DNA from 3 places in the Methylobacterium radiodurans genome. Region 3 is predicted to be linked to each of the others. Evidence: predicted binding sites of a transcription regulator. Region 3 holds the regulator's gene; each other region holds the start of a gene.

Region 1 (2,197 bases), 1.9 Mb from region 3:
GACGTCGTGGGTGTAGCCCCCGCCGATCACCGCCACGAGTGGGATGCCCCGCGCCCGCGCCTCTCCCACCACGTAGCGGTCGCGGGCGTAGAGACCGTCGTCGCTGAGCGCGAGGCGGCCGAGCCGGTCGTCCCGGTGCGGATCGACGCCCGCATTGTAGAACACGAGGTCCGGCCGCAGCGCGTCGAGGAGCGGCGGCAGGCGCGCGGCGAGCACGTCCAGATAGGCCGCGTCCTCCATTCCGTCCGGCAGGCCGATGTCGAGGTCGCCCGGGATCTTCTGGGTGGGGTAGTTCCGCTCGCAATGAACCGACAGGGTGAAGAGGTCCGGCGCGTAGGCGAGGCAGTCGGCGGTGCCGTCGCCCTGGTGCACGTCGAGATCGACGACGAGCGCCCGGCGGATGGCGCCCTCGTGCTGGAGCGCGCGGGCGGCGACCGCCACGTCGTTGAATACGCAGAACCCCGCACCCTGCTCGCGCCGGGCATGGTGGCTGCCGCCCGCGGTGCTGCCGGCAAGGCCCTCCGCCAGCGCGAGGCGCGCGGCGAGCAGGGTGCCGCCGACCGAGGCGCGGGAACGGCGCACCACCGTCTCGGTCACCGGCAGGCCGATCGCCCGCTCGATCGCCCGCGGCACGTCGTGGGCGAGCACCGCGTCGATGTAGCCGGGCGCGTGCGCGTGGGCCAGCAGCGCCGCGGAGGCCGGCTCCGGCTGGACGAAGCCGAGCGGCGCGAGACCCCGCTCCGCCACGACCTCCGCCAGCCGCCCGTACTTCCGCATGGGGAAGCGGTGGCCGTCCGGCAGGCTGGCCTCGTAGGCCGGGTGGAACACGATCGGCGGGATCATCCGGGCGCGGGCGATGCGGGGAGAGGCCCCGTCATAAGACTGATACGGCGGGACTGTTAGGGGGCTGCGGAACGGCGCGGCGGCAGGTCGCGGCCGGGACGGGGACGACGGCCGCATGATCGAGGCGAACGCAACCGCGCTGGCCCTGGCGCTCTGCGGCCTGCTCACCCTGATCAACCTCGCGAGCCTCGGAATCGCGGCCCGGCGCATCGGCCGGGTACGTGGGCCCTCCGCCTTCCCGGTCGGCGCCCCGGTCTCGCTGGTGCGGCCCGTCTGCGGCCTGGAGACCTTCAGCGAGGAGACGCTGACGCGCGGCTTCCGCCTCGACTATCCGGACTACGAGATCGTCTTCTGCGTCGCCGATCCGGCCGATCCGGTCCTGCCGCTCGTTAATCGGCTGGTCGCCGCGCACCCGGCCGTGCCGGCCCGGGTGCTGGTGGGCGACGAGCGCGTCAGCGACAACCCGAAGCTCAACAACTGCGTGCGCGGCTGGGAGGCGGCGCGCCACGACTGGATCGTGCTGGCCGATTCCAACGTGCTGATGCCGCCGGACTACCTTCAGCAGATGCAGGCGGCTTGGCGAGACGACACCGGCCTCGTCTGCTCGACCCCGGTGGGCGCGCGGCCCGGCAACCTCTGGGCCGAGGTGGAGTGCGCGTTCCTCAACACCCTGCAGGCGCGCTGGCAATATACCGGCGAGGCGCTCGGCCTCGGCTTCGCGCAGGGCAAGAGCATGCTCTGGCACCGGCCCTTCCTCGAGCGCCAGGGCGGCATCCGGGCGCTCGCCGCCGAGATCGCCGAGGACGCGGCCGCGACGAAGCTGGTCCGGGCGGCCGGGCGCCGGGTGCACCTCGTGCCGGCCCCGTTCGAGCAGCCGCTGGGCCTGCGCCGCCGCCGCGAGGTCTGGTCGCGCCAGCTGCGCTGGGCGCGGCTGCGCCGGGTGACGTTCCCGCTCTTCTTCGCGCCGGAGATCGCCAGCGGCGTGCTGGTGCCCTTCCTCCTGGCGGGCCTGCTCGCCGGGACTCCGGAGACCTGGGTCGGCCTCGCCGGGCTTGCGGCCCTGTCCTACGGTGCCGAGTACGCGCTCGCCGCCCGCGCCGGCTGGCAGCGCTCGCGGCGCCTCCTCCTCTGCCTTCTCGTGCGCGACGCGATGATTACGCTGCTCTGGGTCCGCGCCTGGATGCGCAACGCCGTGGTCTGGCGCGGCAACCCGATGGACATCCGCCCGAAGCCCGCGCGCCGCTTGCGCGCGGGGGCGAGCACGGCCTAACCCGGAGGCCACCCGGTCGCGCGGCCGGACCGCCACGGACGACGACCCCTTGCGCATCGCCATCCTCGAGACCGGCCGCCCGCC
Region 2 (2,197 bases), 850 kb from region 3:
GGTGATGATGATGGAGCCCCTGTTCCGCTGCAATCTCGCCTGCGCCGGTTGCGGCAAGATCGATTACCCGGACGAGATCCTGAACAAGCGCCTGCCCGTCGATGAGGCGCTGGAATCCGTGCGCGAGTGCGGCGCGCCCGTCGTGGTGATCGCGGGCGGCGAGCCGCTTCTCCACAAGGATCTGCCGAAGATCGTCGAGGGCATCATCGCCCAGAAGAAGTTCGCCATCGTCTGCACGAACGCGCTGCTCCTCGAGAAGAAGATCAAGGAGTACAAGCCCTCCCCGTACTTCACCTGGTCGATCCATCTCGATGGCGACAAGGAGATGCACGACCAGTCGGTCTGCCAGCGCGGCGTCTACGACAAGGCGGTGGCGGCGATCGCGAAGGCCAAGGAGATGGGCTTCCGCGTCACCATCAACTGCACCTTCTTCAACAACTCTTCGGCCGACAAGATCGCCGACTTCTTCGATTCGGTGACCCGCATGGGCATCGACGGCATCACGGTCTCTCCGGGCTACGCCTACGAGCGCGCCCCCGACCAGAAGCACTTCCTCAACCGCAAGGCGACGAAGGATCTGTTCCGCGGCGTGTTCCGGCATGGCAAGGAGAAGGGCCGCGAGAAGTGGACCTTCCAGCAGTCGGGCCTGTTCCTCGACTTCCTGGCCGGCAACCAGACCTACCACTGCACCCCGTGGGGCAACCCGACCCGCACCGTGTTCGGCTGGCAGAAGCCCTGCTACCTGCTCGGCGAGGGCTACGCGGCGACCTTCAAGGAGCTGATGGAGGAGACCGACTGGGACGCCTACGGCACCGGCAACTACGAGAAGTGCGCCGACTGCATGGTGCACTCGGGCTACGAGGCCTCCTCGGTGGTCGATTCGGTGCGCAAGCCCTGGAAGCCGGTCCTGCACGCGATCCGCGGCATCCGGACCGAGGGCGAGATGGCTCCCGAGGTCAGCCTGGAGAACCAGCGCCCGGCCGAGTTCGTGTTCTCGCGCAACGTCGCCCAGAAGCTCTCCGAGATCAAAGCCTCGGGCGCCGACACGAAGCAGGAAGCCCGCAAGCGCAGCGCCGCCTGAGGCCTCGAAGCATCCATCGGACTTCGAGACCCGCGCGGCCCGGCCGTGCGGGTCTGCCCGTTCCAGCCCGAGCGTTGCCACGGCCATCCGGCGCTCATCCTGTGTCCGGGATGCCACGTCCGGGTGTGGACCTTTATTCCTTGCGGCCCGACCTCCAATCGTGACACGCAACCGTCATCGGCCCCCCGTAGCTGCGACCCATACGGCCAAGCTTTAGAGCCGGAGGGGGTTGGGGTGATGGTGAAACGATCGTCTGCGGTGCGCACCGCGGGATCTCTCGGCGTGCTCGTCGCCCTGACGGGTGCGGCAGCGGCGCAGTCGATCGTTGCGACGCGCCCGAACCTGCAGCCGGTCGACGGCCCGGTCTCGACGACGCTCAACGGAACCACGATCACGAACCAGGGCCTTCAAGGTGTCGGCCGCCTCTCGGCCTCCACCCGCGACTTCCTGGGCGATACGCTGGGGTCCTTCTCGTCGCTCGCCGTCGATCTCGCGAGTTGGCGCCGCAACGGCGACACCTATTCGGGCACGCTCTTCACCCTGCCGGATCGCGGCTACAACAATCCTGACGGCGGCATCTTCTCGGATTATGCCGGGCGACTGAACTGCTTCAGGCTGAGCTTCACGCCGGAGCCCAACGCCAACCTGCCGCAATCGACGGCCTCGCAGCGGCAGATCACCCTGACGCCCGATGGCGGCCTCGTCCTCACCGACGCGCTCGGGCGCCGGTTCAGCGGCTTCGATCCCGGCACCGGCACCACCACGCAGCTTGGCGCGATCCTGCCCGCGGCCACGACCGGCGCGAGTGCGGGCCGGATCAGCCTCGACGCGGAAGGTCTCGCCCGTCGCCTCGACGGATCGTTCTACGTCAGCGACGAGTACGGTGCGAACGTCTACTACTTCAACGCGAGCGGACAGCTCCAGGGCGTGCTCGGCGTGCCCGAGGCGCTGCGCCCGCGGACCGGCGGCCAGCTCAATTTCAACTCGATCAACCCGCCGGATACCGGACGGCGGAACAACCAGGGCTTCGAGGCGCTCGCGCTCACGCCCGATGGCCGCAGCCTCGTGACGATCCTGCAGAGCGCGGCCCTCCAGGACTCGACGGCGAACCAGCAG
Region 3 (2,197 bases):
AGCGGCAGACGCAGGACTACATCACCGGCCGCTTCGGCTGAGCCTCGGCCTGCCTCACGCCCGATCTCCCGTCCCGAGGACACCGCCATGCCCGGTCACATCGTCAGCTCCTACGACGCCGATCTGGAGAACCTGCGCCGCTCGATCTCCGAGATGGGCGGCATCGCCGAGAAGATGGTGACCGAGGCGACCGACGCGCTCGTGCGCCGCGACGCGACGCTCGCGCAGGCCGTGATCGCGGCCGACAAGCGGCTCGACACGCTCCAGCACGAGATCGAGGAGCGCTCGGTCCTCCTCATCGCCAAGCGCCAGCCGCTGGCCATCGACCTGCGCGAGACGATCTCGGCGATCCGCGTCTCGGGCGACCTGGAGCGGATCGGGGATCTGGCCAAGAACGTCGCCAAGCGCGTGGTGGCGATCAGCGACCAGGCGGTCGGCCAGAAGATCATCCTGGGCGTGCAGCACATGAGCGACCTCGCGGAAGGCCAGCTCAAGGACGTGCTCGACGCCTACGGCAGCCGCGACGTGAAGGCCGCGCAGGACGTCTGGGAGCGCGACGGCGAGATCGACGCGCTCTACAACTCGCTGTTCCGCGAGCTCCTGACCTACATGATGGAAGATCCGCGCAACATCTCGTTCTGCACGCACCTGCTGTTCTGCGCCAAGAACGTCGAGCGCATCGGCGACCACACCACCAACATCGCCGAGACGATCCAGTACCTCGCCACCGGCGAGACGCCGACCGGCGACCGGCCGAAGAACGACGCCTCGAACTACGCCACCGTCACGCCCGGACAGGGCTGAGTATCCAGAGTCCCCGCATGCGCACGCGTATCCTGATCGTCGAGGACGAGGAGGCGCTGACCACGCTCCTGCGCTACAACCTCGAGGCCGAGGGTTTCGAGGTCGATGCGGCGGCGCGCGGCGACGAGGCCGAGCTGAAGCTCGCCGAGCAGCAGCCCGACCTGATCCTGCTCGACTGGATGCTGCCCGGCCTCTCGGGGATCGAGCTGTGCCGCCGGGTCCGGGCGCGGCGCGAGACCGAGCGCCTGCCGATCATCATGCTGACCGCCCGGGGCGAGGAGGGCGACCGCATCCGCGGCCTCGGCACGGGCGCGGACGACTACATCGTCAAGCCGTTCTCGGTGCCGGAGCTGCTCGCCCGGGTGCGCGCGCTCCTGCGCCGGGCCAAGCCCGCCCACGTCGCCGACCTCCTGGCGGCGGGCGACATCGAGCTCGACCGGGTGAGCCACCGCATCCGCCGCAGCGGGCACGAGATCCATCTCGGACCCACCGAGTTCAAGCTGCTCGAGTTCCTGATGCAGAGCCCCGGTCGGGTCTTCTCGCGGGAGCAGCTCCTCGACGGGGTCTGGGGCCACGACGTCTACATCGACGAGCGCACGGTCGACGTGCATGTCGGCCGCCTGCGCAAGGCCCTCAACCGCCCGCGCCAGCCCGACCCGATCCGCACCGTGCGGGGTTCGGGTTACGCCTTCGACGAGACGTTTTCCGCTGAGGCGTGAGGGCGTTCCGGTAGATCCTCTTCATCCACCCGCGGCTCTCCCTCTCCCCGCGCGCGGGGAGACGCCTGTCTGCACCCTGTCGTGCAGACAGGAAGCGGAGGCGAAGCCGCAGCGGCGGTGAGGGGGCTTAAACGGAAGAGGCTGTGCCTGAGCCGCCCCCTCACCATCGGGTCGATCCCTCCGGGATCGATGCGCCGCCTCGCTTCGACGACGACAGGGTCGCCGAAGCCCTCTCCCCGCACGGCGGGGAGAGGGATGCGCGGGATCCAGACGGATGACCGACCGGTGTATGAACGCCCCTCAGCCCCTCCCTGATACGCCCTCCGCCGCGCTTCGCTCGGGTCCGACCCGTTCCAGCCAGCCGAGCACGCCGCCCTCGGTCAGGATCTGCGGCAGCACGTGCGGCTCGGCCCGGCCGGTGTAGAGCAGGTAGAGCGGCACGCCGCTGCGGCCGTGCCGCTCCAGCAGGCGGGTGATCTCGGGGTTCTGGTTGGTCCAGTCGCCCTTGAGGTAGGCCACACCCCGCGCACGCATCGCGGCGCGGACCGCCCCGGTCGAGAGCGCGATGCGCTCGTTGACCTGGCAGGTGATGCACCACGCCGCCGTCATGTTCACGAAGACCGGCCGTCCTTCGGCGAGCAGCGCGTCGAGGCGGCCCTGCGAGAAGGGCTCGA

Evidence for each region. The regulator PhoB, encoded in region 3, activates phosphate uptake and scavenging genes when phosphate is short. The targets are predictions, from matches to a motif close to TGTCATNNANCTGTCAT.
Region 1: the regulator PhoB is predicted to act here: its motif matches at 873-889, upstream of DK427_RS11605 (ceramide glucosyltransferase).
Region 2: the regulator PhoB is predicted to act here: its motif matches at 1,243-1,259, upstream of DK427_RS24645 (esterase-like activity of phytase family protein).

The regions. Positions count from the first base shown of each region.
Region 1 is NZ_CP029551.1:2,511,307-2,513,503, reverse strand. Features, by position in the region: gene DK427_RS11610 (histone deacetylase family protein) at 1-843, opposite strand, end outside; gene DK427_RS11605 (ceramide glucosyltransferase) at 959-2,113, shown strand; gene DK427_RS11600 (type 1 glutamine amidotransferase) at 2,163-2,197, shown strand, end outside.
Region 2 is NZ_CP029551.1:5,251,520-5,253,716, reverse strand. Features, by position in the region: gene hpnH (adenosyl-hopene transferase HpnH) at 1-1,081, shown strand, start outside; gene DK427_RS24645 (esterase-like activity of phytase family protein) at 1,364-2,197, shown strand, end outside.
Region 3 is NZ_CP029551.1:4,397,940-4,400,136, reverse strand. Features, by position in the region: gene pstB (phosphate ABC transporter ATP-binding protein PstB) at 1-41, shown strand, start outside; gene phoU (phosphate signaling complex protein PhoU) at 88-804, shown strand; gene phoB (phosphate regulon transcriptional regulator PhoB) at 822-1,523, shown strand; gene DK427_RS20615 (protein-disulfide reductase DsbD domain-containing protein) at 1,824-2,197, opposite strand, start outside.